2 regions of the Mesorhizobium sp. M0119 genome follow, and region 2 is predicted to be linked to the other one. Evidence: riboswitches for the same ligand, from Rfam matches in the RefSeq annotation. Region 2 holds a riboswitch; the other holds the start of a gene.
What was found. Region 2 has a riboswitch for cobalamin ahead of metE (5-methyltetrahydropteroyltriglutamate--homocysteine S-methyltransferase). Riboswitches for the same ligand answer to the same signal wherever they lie in the genome.
Positions count from the first base shown of each region.

Region 1: it holds a riboswitch for cobalamin, as region 2 does, so the genes downstream of both, NKJ40_RS16240 (DUF1636 family protein) here and metE (5-methyltetrahydropteroyltriglutamate--homocysteine S-methyltransferase) in region 2, are expected to answer to the same signal.

Region 1 covers NZ_JAMYTU010000015.1:34,653-41,830, forward strand. The annotation lists gene NKJ40_RS16225 (NuoB/complex I 20 kDa subunit family protein) at 1-285, opposite strand, end outside; gene NKJ40_RS16230 (NADH-quinone oxidoreductase subunit A) at 276-641, opposite strand; gene NKJ40_RS16235 (winged helix-turn-helix domain-containing protein) at 977-2,176, shown strand; cobalamin riboswitch at 2,206-2,409, shown strand; gene NKJ40_RS16240 (DUF1636 family protein) at 2,448-2,882, shown strand; gene cobW (cobalamin biosynthesis protein CobW) at 2,879-3,919, shown strand; gene cobN (cobaltochelatase subunit CobN) at 3,938-7,178, shown strand, end outside.
Region 2 covers NZ_JAMYTU010000034.1:1,757-8,934, reverse strand. The annotation lists gene NKJ40_RS24445 (trans-sulfuration enzyme family protein) at 1-854, shown strand, start outside; gene NKJ40_RS24440 (dihydrodipicolinate synthase family protein) at 907-1,809, shown strand; gene NKJ40_RS24435 (FMN-binding negative transcriptional regulator) at 1,796-2,206, shown strand; partial or broken gene metE (5-methyltetrahydropteroyltriglutamate--homocysteine S-methyltransferase) at 2,160-4,504, opposite strand; cobalamin riboswitch at 4,600-4,800, opposite strand; gene NKJ40_RS24425 (hypothetical protein) at 5,355-5,609, shown strand; gene NKJ40_RS24420 (helix-turn-helix transcriptional regulator) at 5,927-6,760, opposite strand; gene NKJ40_RS31960 (MFS transporter) at 6,813-7,118, opposite strand.

The sequences.
Region 1 (7,178 bases), on a different contig from region 2:
GCGCGGCGCGACACCGAAACGCTCGCTGTCATAGCGCGGCATCGAGGTATGGATCATCTCAACGGCGCAGCAGGCGAGACCGAAGGTCATGAACATCAGCGAGCCGCTGCGCGCCCAGGTGATCAGCGCCTCGGTCGAGGTGACGAGAAAGCCCTTGTCGGCGAGCTCGTTGTTGATCTCCAGGAAGAATGGATCGTCGGACCCGACCGGCCTGCCGGTGTTGGGGTCGATGAGACCCTTGGGCTTCGGCGCGACGAGCGTGCCGGAATTGTCGCTCAATCCCATTCCAGCGCTCCTTTCTTCCATTCATAGGCAAAGCCGATGGTCAGCACCGCCAAAAACACCATCATCGACCAGAAACCGAGCATGCCGATCTGGCTGAACGACACTGCCCACGGAAACAGGAAGGCCACCTCCAGATCGAAGATGATGAACAGGATCGACACCAGGTAGAAGCGGATATCGAACTTCATGCGGGCGTCGTCGAACGAGTTGAAGCCGCACTCATAGGCGGAAAGCTTTTCCGGATCGGGGTTGCGGTAGGCCACCAGGAACGGTGCGGCGAGCAGCGCCAGCCCAACGATCAGCGCCACGCCAATGAACAGGACGATGGGCAGGTACGAACCTAAAAGTGCGTTCATGCTGCAGTTTCCGTTGGCGGCCAATCCACTCTGATTACAGCACCGGACCCACTTGCGGAAGCGTGACAGTTTAACCACTGAACCGTCTTAAGGGGGCTCTATGCTGCAACGCGGCGAGGGTTAGCGCAGCGCTTTCGGCGAAGCAAGTCAAACCTTGTTCAAATCGCGGTGCTGGACGGCATATCCGGGAAAACTGGTCCGATCCGCTCCTGTTTGATTTCCTTCACTTTTCACTCCACTTTTCTCTCCTGACATGGATGCCGCCAAAACCCTGCTAGCATGGCGCGGAATCGCAAGTCATTTTCTCTGTCTCACGTCATCAGGATACCGCCTTGATGAAGGAAAAAATCTCGCTTCGCATGGCCCGTCGCATTGCGCTGGCGGCACAGGGATTCAATGACCCGCGCCCCAGCGGCACGCCCGACCGCCGGCATCTGGCCAGAGTGCTTGCCCGTACCGGCCTCCTGCAGATCGATTCTGTCAGCGCCGTGGTGCGCGCCCATTATATGCCGCTCTATTCTCGACTTGGCCCCTACAAGCTGGCGCTGCTCGACGCCGCCGCCGTAACGCGGAAGCGCATGGTCTTCGAATATTGGGCGCACGAAGCCTCCTTCCTGCCGGTTGAAACCTATCCGCTGATGCGCTGGCGCATGCAGCGGGCCGAGCGCGGCGACGAAATGTACAGCGGACTGGCCAAATGGGGCCGCGAGCACGCCGCCTATATCGAAGACATCTATCGCGAGGTCGCCAAACGAGGCCCGATCGCGGCGTCGGCTTTCGAAGGCCAGAAGGGTTCGGGCGGCTGGTGGGGCTGGAGCCATGCCAAGCACGCCTTCGAATGGCTGTTCTGGGCCGGCCTTATCACCACGGCGCATCGCCGCGGCTTCGAACGGTTCTACGATCTGCCGGAGCGCGTACTGCCGCCAACGATACTAAGTCTGCCAACGCCCGCTCCCGAGGACGCTCACCGCGAATTGCTGCGCATCTCCGCCCGCGCCCATGGCGTTGCGACGGCAGGCGACCTGCGCGACTATTTCCGCCTCTCGCCCGCCGATATCAAGGGCCGCATCGAGGAGCTGGTCGAGGCTGGCGAGCTGTTGCCGGTGAGCGTCGAAGGCTGGAGCAAAACAGCCTATCTCCACAAGAACGCCCGTTTGCCGCGCAGGATCGAGGGGCGCGCCTTGCTCGCGCCGTTCGATCCCGTCGTCTTCGAGCGGTCGCGCACCGAGCGGTTGTTCGACTTCCACTACCGCATCGAGATCTACACGCCGGCCGAAAAGCGCCGGTATGGCTATTATGTGCTGCCGTTCCTGCTCGGCGACAGCATCGTCGGGCGCGTCGACCTCAGGGCCGACCGTCCGGCCGGCGTATTGCGCGTCCATGCCGCCTATGCGGAGCCCGGTGCCCCGCCACAAACCGCTGCCGAACTCTTCGAGGAATTGAAGCTGATGCAGGGTTGGCTCGGGCTTGAGCGCATCGAGGTGACAGCTGCCGGCGACCTTGGCCAGCCGCTCGCAGATATCGCCGCGTCATAGACGTGCGTTGACACGACTGCCTTCACAAGCCTAAATCCGTTCCAGACGGTCCCCTGCCCGCAACGGCAAGGGCCAAGAGGGAATGCGGTGCGAAATCTCGATTTCAAATCCGCGGCTGTCCCCGCAACTGTAAGCGACGAGCCTCGGCCGAAAACCACTGGGATATTCCCGGGAAGGCGGCACCCAGGCGATGACCCGCGAGCCAGGAGACCTGCCGTCTAGGACATAAGAATCCGATCGCCTGGCGGGTTTTCCGGGCAAGGAGCCTGATTTGGAACGCGACAGCAGTTTTTCGGCTGAGACAGCGGATTTATTGTCCGGCCATGGTGATTCCCCGGCCGGCATTACCGTCATCGTCTGCTCGTCCTGCCGTGACGAGACCGGTTCGGACGCTCATCCCCGCGCCGGCGAACTGCTCGCCGAGGACACGCGCCGCGCCGCTTCCAGCGAAAACATTAAAATCCGCACCGTCGAATGCCTCGGCAATTGCAAGCGCCGGCTCAGCGCCGCCATACTGCGCGACGGCTGCTGGAGTTACGTCTTCGGCGACCTGACTGCGACCAGCGGCGCCGATCTCGTGACCGGCGCAAAGCTGTTCGCCACCTCGACGGATGGGCTCATTCCATGGCGCGGCCGTCCCGATTGCCTGAAGCGCGGCCTGGTTGCCCGCATCCCTCCCCTTGACCTTTTGAAGGACTCGATATGACCGCTGCCTCCCTTTCGCGCGTTCCCTGCACCGTCGTCACCGGTTTTCTCGGCGCCGGCAAGACGACGCTGATCCGCCATTTGCTCGAAAACGCCAAAGGCAAGCGGCTGGCCATCATCGTCAACGAGTTCGGCGACATCGGCATCGACGGCGAGATCCTGAAGGGCTGCGGCATCGACACCTGCCCCGAGGAAAACATCGTCGAACTGGCCAATGGCTGCATCTGCTGCACCGTGGCCGACGATTTCGTCCCGGCGCTCGACCAGATCCTGTCGCTGACGCCGAGGGTCGACCATATCCTGATCGAGACGTCCGGGCTGGCCCTGCCCAAGCCGCTGGTCCAGGCCTTCCAGTGGCCATCGGTGAAAAGCCGCGTGACGGTCGACGGCGTCATTGCAGTGGTCGACGGACCGGCGCTGGCTGATGGCCGCGTCGCCAACGACATGGACGCCCTGCAGGCGCAGCGCGCGCAGGACGAGACGCTCGAACACGACGATCCGGTCGAGGAAGTATTCGAGGACCAGCTCGCTTGCGCCGACCTGATCATCCTGTCGAAGAGCGACCTGATGGACGCAGCCGGCTCGGCCCGCGCCAATGCCGTCATCGGCAAGCACGTTGCGCGGGCGGTGAAGATCGTGCCGACTTCGCAAGGCAAGGTCGACCCGTCGGTACTGCTCGGCCTCGGCCTCGCCGTCGAGGACGACATCGAGAACCGCAAGACCCATCACGACGACGAGCTCGACCACGAACATGACGATTTTGACTCGTTCGTCATCGACATCGCGTCGGTGTCCAACCCGGACGAGCTCGCACAACGCGTCGCCACGGCGGCGGAGGAGGAAAACGTGTTGCGCGTCAAGGGCTTCGTCGAAGTCGGCGGCAAGCCGATGCGGCTCCTGCTGCAGGCCGTCGGTCCGCGCGTCAATCACTATTACGACCGCGCCTGGACCGCTGAAGACGATCGCCGCTCGCGCCTTGTCGTCATCGGCCTGAAAGGGCTGAACCGGCCGGCGATCGAGCGCATCCTCGCCGGCTGACCCCAGGTACGAGCCGCGATGCATATCCTCACCACCACATCCGCCTCGCTCGACGATCTCGCCGAGCCTGTCGATCTCAGGCAAACGCCTGCGGATGTCGTGGCGCTGTCCTTCACCGACAGCGACCTGTCCGGGCTGGCGACGGCGTGGAAGGCAGATGCGGACCGCCTGCCGTCGATGCGGCTCGCCGCCTTGCGCGACCTGCGCCATCCGATGTCCGTCGACCTGTGGATCGACAGCGTCGCCCGCCACGCCAAAGTTATCCTGGTCCGCATCCTCGGCGGCTATGACTGGTGGCGCTATGGCTGCGACCAGCTTGCCGTTGTCGCGCGAAATCGCGGTATCAAGCTGGCGCTGCTGCCGGGCGAGAGCCACGACGAGGATTTGCGGCTGATCGAAGGCTCGACGCTGCCGCGCCAAGAGCTTGACGCCTTGCTCGGCTATTTTCGCGAGGGCGGGCCGGCAAATTTGGCGGCGCTGGTGCAGAGATTGGCAAGTCTCGCCGGATCGGGTACGGCGGTAGCCGAACCGGTCAGCGTGCCAAAGGCGGGATTTTACGAGCCGGGACGCGGTGTCGTCCCCCTTCCCCTTGAGGGGAGGGTCCGGCCGCAGGCCGGGGGTGGGGTCCTCTCTGAAGCGCGCCGACAGAAAAAAACGTCGAGCACTGCCGCGACGACCCCACCCGGCCCTTCGGGCCACCCTCCCCTCGAGGGGGAGGGAGACGTCGTGCCAATCCTGTTCTACCGCTCGATGCTGCTCGCCGCCGACGTGGCGCCCATCGATGCGCTTTTCGAAGCCCTGCGCCACCGCGGCATCGCCCCCGTTCCTATCTTCGTCGCCAGCCTCAAGGACCCGGCATCGCTCGCCTTTGTCGAAACCGCGCTCGCAACCCTGAAGCCTGCCGCCATCATCACCGCCACAGCTTTCGCCTCGGGTGCCGAGCCTGGCGTCGAAACCCTGTTCGACCGCGCCGGCGTGCCGGTGTTCCAGGTCATCGTCGCAACCACCCGCCGCGACATCTGGCAAACCAATCAGCGCGGCCTGGCGCCCGCCGACCTGGCCATGCATGTCGTCTTGCCCGAGCTCGACGGCCGCATCCTGGCCGGCGCCATTTCCTTCAAGGGCGAAAGCGAAACCGATCCCGCATTGGCCTTCCGCGCCTTCGCCAACCGGCCAGAGCCCGACCGCGTCGCGCAGGTGGCGAACCGTGTCGAAGCCTTCGTTCGCCTGCAGCGGACGCCGCGTGCGGAGCGCAAGCTCGCCATCCTGATCCCCGACTATCCGAGCGCCCCCGGCCGCACCGGCTATGCCGTTGGCCTCGACGTGCCGTCCAGTGTGCTGGCGATGCTGCATGACCTCAGCGAACAGGGCTACGCCGTTGAAGGGATTCCGCAAACGCCGCGCGAGTTGCTGGAGAGGTTAGAGCGCGGAGACGACGGGTTGGCCTTGCACGATTACATCGCATTTTCGGCAGAACTGTCGACGGCAGCAATTGCTGCGGTGGAGGCGGCATGGGGTAAGGCGGATGATGAGACAGGTTCGCGCGAGGCACTCCTCTCTGTCCTGCCGGACATCTCCCCCTCAAGGGGGGAGATTGCGCTGTTGTCTCCGCTTTCGCCAATTACCGAGGGCGTTAAGGGAGAGCCGGCAGCGGAACTGCCAATCTCCCCCTCTGAGGGGGAGATGTCCGGCAGGACAGAGGGGGGTGTTCAAGCGCCTGCCGCCGCAAAATTCCCCTTCCGCGCAGCCACCTTCGGCAACGTCACCGTGGCACTCGCACCTGACCGCGGGCGCTCAGCCGACCGCCGCGCCGACTATCACGACCCGACGCTACCGCCGCGCCATGCGCTGATCGCCTTTGGCCTCTGGCTGCGCAAGTCGCTCGGCATCCATGCAATTGTCCATGTCGGCGCCCACGGCACGCTGGAATGGCTGCCCGGCAAGACCGTCGCGCTCAGCGAAAACTGCTTTCCCGAAATCGTCACCGGCGCCCTGCCCGTCATTTATCCGTTCATCGTCTCCAACCCCGGCGAGGCAGCGCAGGCCAAGCGGCGCATTGCCGCCGTCACCCTTGGCCATCTGCCGCCGCCGCTGACCGGCGCCGGGCTTGACGAAAACCAGCATAGGCTTGAACGACTGGTCGACGAATATGCCCAGGCCGACGGGCTCGACCGCCGCCGCCGCGACCGCCTGGCGAGACTGATCGTCGAAACCGCGCAAAAAACTGGCCTCGCCTCGGACGCCGGGGTTGCCCAAACCGACGCTCCCGACGAAGCGCTGCGCCGCATCGACGCCTGGCTCTGCGATCTCAAGGATTTCGCCATCAAGGACGGCCTGCATATCTACGGTCGCTCGCCGGAAGGCGAGGCTGATCCGGTACGGCGGCAAAGTGCGGCAGCCGAGAAAGTAGCACTCATCGCGGCCCTCGACGGCCGGCATGTCGCTGCCGGTCCGGCCGGTGCACCGGCACGGGGTCGGCGCGATGTGCTGCCGACCGGCCGCAATCTGTTCACCGCCGACCCGCGCACCATGCCGACGCCGACATCCTTCGATCTCGGCAGGGCGGCCGCCGACGAGGTCTTGCGCAGCTACATGCAATCGCATGGCGACTGGCCGCGCTCGCTGGTCATCGACCTCTGGGGCTCGGCCTCGCTGCGCACCGGCGGCGAGGAGATCGCGCAAGGCCTGGCGCTGATGGGCTGCCGGCCGCAATGGGATTCCGCCACCGGCCGCATCACCGGCATCGAGGTGCTGCCGCCGGCAACGCTCGGCCGCCCGCGCGTCGACGTCACCTGGCGCATATCAGGCCTGTTCCGCGACATGTTCCCGACCCAGATCGCGCTGATCGATGCCGCGGCCAACGCGGTGGCGACCCGCGACGAGGACGATTCGGAAAACCCGCTGGCGGCCAGGACGCGTGCAGACGGGAAGATCAGCCCGCGCATATTCGGTACCTCGCCCGGCACTTACGGCGCCGGTGTCGAGGATTTGTTGTCGAGCGGCGACTGGGCCGTGCGCGAAGAGATCGGCCGCGCCTATCTCGCCGCCACCTCGCACGCCTATGGCGGCTCCGAGGGCGAAGGCATTTCGGCGCCCGGCGCTTTTGAGGGCCGCATCGCTGAGGCCGACCTTCTGGTTCATACCGGCGACGACCCCGGCCGCGACATCCTCGAAGGCTCGGCCGACGTCGCCTTTATCGGCGGCTTTTCGGCAGCGCTTGCCGCGCTCGGCAAAAACGCCGACGTGATCGTGCTCGACA
Region 2 (7,178 bases):
ACACGCTTGCCATGGTCGAACAGGCGGTCCCCCGCTTCGGCATCAAGGTCGTCGCGGTCGACCTGTCCGATCCTCACAATCTCGATGCCGCGATCACCGAGCGGACCCGGCTTGTTTTCTTCGAGACGCCGGTGAATCCGCTGAGCCGCATCCTCGACATCGCTGCCATTGCCGAGCGCGCCCACGCGCGTGGTGTAAAGGTTGCAGTCGACAGCACCTTCGCCTCCCCCGCGCTCCAGCGGCCGCTCGAACATGGGGCAGACCTCGTGCTCCACTCGCTGACCAAATACATCAATGGGCACGGCGATGCCCTTGGCGGGGCGATTCTCGGCGACGCGCAAACGCTCCGCACGCTGCACGAAACGGGCCTGCGCTACATCACCGGCGCAGCGCTCTCGCCCATGTCAGCCTTCCTGATCCTGCGCGGTCTGAAGACGCTCACGCTGCGCATGGAACGGCACAGCGCCACTGCCCTTGCGGTGGCTCAGGCGCTCGAGGCGCACCCGGCGGTGGCATGGGTGAGTTATCCCTTCCTCGACTCGCACCCTGATCAGGTGACGGCGCGAAAGCAGATGTCCCAAGGCTCGGGCATGTTGGCCTTTGGCCTCCACGCTGGGTTCGAGGGCGCGCGCCGGATGATGGACCGGCTCAACCTGATCACCCGGGCTGTCAGCCTCGGCGATGCCGACAGTCTCATCTATCATCCGGCAAGCCTGACCCGTGCTCGTCAGCCGATCCGCAAGGATGCGCATCTGGCCGATGGAGTCGGCGAGGACCTCATGCGCCTCTCGGTGGGTCTTGAAGACGCCGATGACCTAATCGCCGACCTGCGGCGGGCTCTGGACGCCTTGTGATGACCTGTCGTCCGGCCAGTCCTGCGCTCACGCACAAACCTGGAGCCTTGCCATGGCATTCCTGAGCGGTCTTTCCGCGTTTCCCATCACGCCCGCCGATCGGGACGGCCGTGTCGATTCCGTTGCTCTGCGCAAGCTGATTGCTCGGCTTGGCGCCGCTCAGGTCGATTCCATCGGTCTTCTCGGCAGCACCGGCACCTACATGTATCTGACGCGCGAGGAACGGCGACGGGCGCTCGCCGAGACCTTGGACGAAACCGGGGGACACATGCCGGTCGTGGTGGGTGTGGGCGCGCTGCGCACCGACGAAGCAGTGAGGCTCGCGCAGGACGCTAAGGCCCTTGGGGCTGCCGCGGGGTTGCTTGCCGCCGCCTCTTACACCCCGCTCACTGATGACGAGGTGTTCGAACATTTCTCCACGGTGGCGCGCGAAAGTGGCCTTCCGATGGTCATCTACGACAATCCAGGAACGACGCATTTCCGTTTCACCCCAGCACTCGTCAGCCGCCTGGCAAAGGTGCGGGGGATCGTCGCTATCAAGAATCCGACAGACAAGGGCGATGCGATCAAGAGCCATCTGGCCGACCAGAGGCGCACTGTGCCGGAAGGGTTCTCGATCGGCTACAGCGGCGACTGGAACGCCGCAGAGGCCATGATCGCCGGCGCCCACACATGGTACAGCGTCCTCGCCGGCATCCTGCCCGAGGTCTGCGTGAAGATCGTCACGGCGGCGCAACAGGGCGATGCGGCCGAAGCGCGACGGATCGATGCCACGCTTGCGCCGCTCTGGAGCCTCTTCAAGGAGTTCTCGAGCCTTCGCGTCGTCTATGCACTTGCCGAATTGCTCGACATTTGCCGTGCCGACCCCCCGCGTCCCATCCTGCCTCTGCCCTCAGCAGCGAAGCGCCAGATCGCCGCCGCGTTGGAACGCTTGCCATCGGATGTCAACCGGTGAACAGCGAAGCCGGCGGCCAGTGAAGGAACCTGTCATGTATGTACCCGCGCATTTCGATGAACCGAGCCGAGAAGTCCTTTACGAACTGATCGAGAACAGCGCACTTGGCATGCTGATAACCCATGGCCGGAGCGGTCTCGACGCCAATCACATCCCCTTCGAACTCGACACGTCACAGGGAGAAAACGGTTCCCCTTATTCCTGCGCGATTAGTACGTGCCGAAGGAAAGTGCACTTTCTCGCTCGAGTGACTTATTTCAAAGGATGTGATCGCGTTTTGGCACATTCACAGGCCGACATGCGGCAGCCGCTAACTCACCACATGGTGAGCAACCAGGAAACCTTCCGGCCTACACTTTCTCCCGGAGCGCGCGTGCTGCAGCAACCATGTTCATGAGGGCAGGGCGGACCTCCTCCCACTTGCGGGTTTTGAGGCCACAGTCCGGGTTTACCCACAGTTGGGCATCGGACAGTCGCTCGCGGGCAAGCATGACGAGATCCGAAATCTCGCCGACTTCCGGGACCCGTGGTGAGTGAATGTCGTAGACTCCGGGCCCGATTTCATTCGGATATTTGGAGCTCGTGAAGGCGTCCAGCAGTTCCATTTTCGAGCGCGACGTCTCAATCGAAATTACATCCGCATCCATTTCGACGATCGCGTCGATGATCTCGTTGAACTCCGAATAGCACATGTGGGTATGGATTTGAGTCGCGTCCTTCACACCCGTTGAGGCGATCCGGAAGCATTCGACAGCCCAGTCGAGATAGTCTTTCCAGTCAGACTGGCGCAGTGGCAATCCTTCGCGGAACGCCGCCTCATCGATCTGGATCATCCTTGCGCCGGATCTTTCGAGGTCCGCCACTTCATCGCGGATGGCGAGCGCGATCTGGCGGCAGGCTTCGGAGCGGGGTACGTCGTCGCGAACAAAAGACCAGTTGAGAATGGTCACTGGGCCTGTGAGCATTCCCTTCACAGGCTTTTCCGTAAGCGACTGGGCGAATTGCCACCAGCGCACCGTCATCGGATTGCGCCTCGATACGTCGCCGAAGATAATGGGGGGACGCACGTAGCGGGACCCATAGCTTGTACCCAGGCATGCTGGGTGAAGGCGAAGCCGGACAGTTGCTCGCCGAAATGCTGTACCATGTCGTTTCGTTCGAACTCACCGTGCACCAGCACGTCCAGCCCGATCTCTTCCTGCCAGCGAATTGCAGCCTCGATCTCCTTCTTCAGGAAGGTCTCGTAGTCGACATAGCTCAGCTGGCCCTTCGCATGAGCAGCCCGCGCCCTGCGTACCTGCGGCGTCTGCGGGAAGGACCCGATGGTCGTCGTCGGGAACGGCGGCAGCCCGAGCGTGCCGGCCTGGACTCTGGAGCGCTCGGCAAAAGCGCTCTCTCGTCGCTTCATGCTGTCGTCAATGCTGGCGATCCGCCCCTCAACAAGCGGGTCATGGATCTTCGTGGATGTCAGGCGAGTGGCGGCAGCCTCGGCAGACGCTTTCAACGCGCCTGCCACCGCATCCCTGCCTTGGGACAAGGCCCGGGCAAGCAACACCAACTCGTCGGTCTTCTGGGCCGCGAAGGCGAGCCACGACCTGATGTCCGCGTCGAGTTCCGTCTCCATGCGCAGGTCGATCGGCACATGCAGCATCGAGCAAGAAGGCGCGATCTCGACGCGGTCCAAGGGCCAGCCGGCGACGATCGGTTTGATGCGGTCGAGAATGGCGGGCAGGTTCGCACGCCAGACGTTGCGGCCATCGATCAAGCCAAGCGAGAGCACCAGATCCTTCGGTGCGAGCCGACCCACCGTTTCCAGCTGCTCGGGAGCGCGCACGAGATCAATATGCAGCCCGGCCAGGGGCAGAGAAACCGCGGTTTCGAGATTGTCTCCCAGCGGCCCGAAATACGTAGCCAGCATGATTTTCAACTCGGGCGCGGCTTTTGACAGCTGGCCATAGGCGAATTCGAACGCAGCTCGTTCGTTCGGGTTCAGATCGAGGACAAGCGCTGGCTCATCGATCTGCACCCAGTCGGCTCCCGACAGCTTCAGCCTCTGCAGGAGTTGCTCGTAGACGGGCAGCAGCCTCGGCAGGAGCGCGATGGGATCGAAGCCTTCGGCAGGCGATTTCGCCAGCTTGAGGAAGGTGATCGGTCCAAGGATGACTGGGCGTGTGTGAATGCCGAGAGCTTTAGCCTCGAGGAAGTAGTCGACCGGTTTCGTCGACGAGAGGGCGAACGTCTGATCATCGTCGAGTTCCGGCACAATGTAGTGATAGTTGGTGTCAAACCACTTGGTCATTTCCATCGCGGTTACATCAGGCCGATGAGCCGCCTGCTGGTGACCAGCGTGTCCACAATCCTCCGTCTGACCCTGGTTGCCGCGCGCCATTGCGAAGTAGATGTCAAGTGGGACCTCGCCGCTATTCCAGCCGTAACGGGATGGAACGGCGCCGACCATGGCTGCGGTGTCGAGCACATGGTCGTATAGCGAGAAGTCGTTCGACGGGATTTTCGACACGCCGCGATCGTGCTGCTCCTCCCAGCTAGCGGCACGGAGCGCCTTCGCCGTCGTGAGAAGGTCAGCGGCGGAAGATTTTCCGGACCAGTAACTTTCAAGCGCGAATTTCAATTCTCGCCGACGACCGAAGCGCGGCACGCCGAGCGTTGCTACAGGAATTTGCTGAGAGACAGTCATGCCATACCCCGATGGTTGGGGCGTCGGTGACAAGGAAGGCGCTAGCAGGCCGGCACGAACGCCAGGCTGCAGCGGCCACCGAGACACCCCGCCCGTGGACGTAATTCGCCGTGGCAGGTCTCCTGGCTCGCGGGGTCATAGCCTCTACCCGTCTTCCCAAGGCTATTCGCCTCAGTGACATGAGTGGGGTTGGCTCGCCGCTAACAGTTGCGGGGGCAGCGCCGGCTTCGCACCGGCTTCCCTCTTAGCTCCGCTGCGGCAGCACCGTACGGAGAACCACGACGCGGGAGACAATTACAGCAGTTCGCTTCTTTGTCAACGCCGCATAAAGAAATGTTTATGTCGTTATGTTAATTTTCGTTGGCATGTTCCAAAGGTCGCCTCGAAAGCGAAAACTGTGGAAGCCTTGAGCGGCCGGTAAATCAAAGCAATGACGCACGGCGCCCTTGTCCAGGAGGATAGGAGTTCGTCGGCTGCCGGCAGCAAACATACCGGCAAGCGCCGTGGTGCTGCTTAGCGCATCATGCGAACCACCTCGGCGTCGAACTTCGGCTCCGAGGTTCCGACCGCTTCGTTGGTGATCTGCTCGCGACCATATTCGGCTCAATGGCGAGGCTGTTGCCCATGTGGAAGCTGTTGGCCGTGATGCCCTCGGTGATATGACACAACGATTTCGGGGGGAGCACACCGAGGCCAGGCGCAGCGGCGTGTTGCGAAGTGATCGAGGCCAATGTCTCGAACTGCTTGTTCGCAGCCCACCGGCTCAAGGTAACCCGGCTCAAACCACCGGGCCAGCTCAAGTCCTGTCCAAATGAGGCCTGAGCGGCAAATCGTCGTGCACGCGCACGGTTTGGCGTTCGATCTTGTGATGCGTCTTGGGCGGACAATCGCCACGGTGCAGCGCGCAGAAGCGGTCCCCAATTGGGAAGCCGAGGGCGGTGAGGGCAAGCCAGCGCCACAGGCGGAAGGGGACTTGGACCTGTTTGCCCTGCTGGACCACAAGTTCGCGACACAGGGCCTCAAGGAGAAGACCAAGAGTGATTATGCGCGGGACCTCGCCAAATTCATCAAAAGCAGCGGGCAGTCAAAGTTCGGCGCCGATTGACATGGAGATAGCCATCGCGGCGGACCGCCCAGGCGGACCGCAAGCCGGAATACAACCGGGTGCAGGCGGCCAAGCTCGTCCACAAGATGGCGTCGGGCACACACCGGCGATGGGAGAGCGGACCATGGAGTGCAGGAACTTCACGCCTATCCACGCTCCCGTGGACGTGTCCTGCGGCACATCGGCAGCGATATTGAGGAGGCAGTTGAGCTTCTGGTCGAGCACACTTACCTGCCACTACCTACGCTTAACGTCATCTCGTACTGAAAACGCACCACGCAAGGTCGAGATGTAACATGCGCCCTTCGTGGATGGTTCTAAGCTTCCTCGGGCGCGGTCAATCTGTGATAACGGTCGCTTGGAACCTCCATCACCACGACGCGATCAAGGTTGGCGTATCGCGCTCGGTAGTAACCTTCTTCCTCCACTTCGGCGAAACTACACTGGGGAACGTCAAAGGTCGCAGCTTCCAATCCGAAGAAAGTCGTAGCGGTTTCTTCATCCAAGAAGTTCCACTCATCTTCTCCGTCGTCATATGTGACGCGAACATAGGAGGCCATGCGCACGGCTTCCTGATCACCCATCTCTGCGATGATGGCATCGCATTCTTTCTTCAGCTTTCCTGAAACCTCACCCTTATCCCAGTCATCCAAAGCCCGATAGATTTCTGGATGATAATACTCTGGCATCTCCTCTACATCGTCACCGATAAGCTCAATGGTGCGGACATATTGCGGATTTATCAAGAGTATTTTGTTGTCAAGGCTCCAACAATACAGCCATGGCCTGCTTGTGTTATTTCTACGCAGATTATGAAGTTCCTTCAACTGACGTAAAATCGATTCACGCCCCTTTTCATCGATAGGATATTGGCGGCTGCCAACAGTCGTCTTGATTCTGAGCGTGCCGTATCGCGTTTCGGCATCGGCAATTGCAAACGGGCTCGTGCGCCACTCCTCGACATCAATCTTCCAGCCCAGCAGCTCCTCGACCGTGCATTTCAACGTGAGACAAAGGTCCTTGATCTGCTCGACGTTCAACTGCGTTTTGCCTGTTTCCCAACGGGCCACAGTCTGTTGCGTCGTTGCCATCTGCTCTGCCAAATCTTTTTGAGTCATGCCCAGTCGAACCCTAAGCTCTTTCATGTTCATAACTCACCTCGCGTGTTCAACACACGCATCGTGGATGAATTAATCTAACACGTCAAGCGTGTTCAAAATCGCAGCATGTGTTTTTAGGGCGTCTTCGAGGCTCCGGCAGCCGTTCGTGACCACTTGCGCAAGACACAGGGCTGGTACACAGCACGAATGGGCGATCAAAAATTACTGCTGCGATGCTCGTCATCAGCCAAGCTGCCGCCGCACCTTCCACTAGGGTGCCAAGGTTCGAAATGAGTGCAGCCGACCATAGCGAACGGAAGGTCTTGTGCTCAAAAGGAACGAAGATGTTCTCTTCGCCATTGTGGGAAGCCTCGGGATTGACCGCGGGGCTGGATTTGTTTCGCCTCACTCAACCATGGCCTCGCCGTACAAGCCAAGCTGCCACAGTGCGCGCCTGCTAACCCAGAAA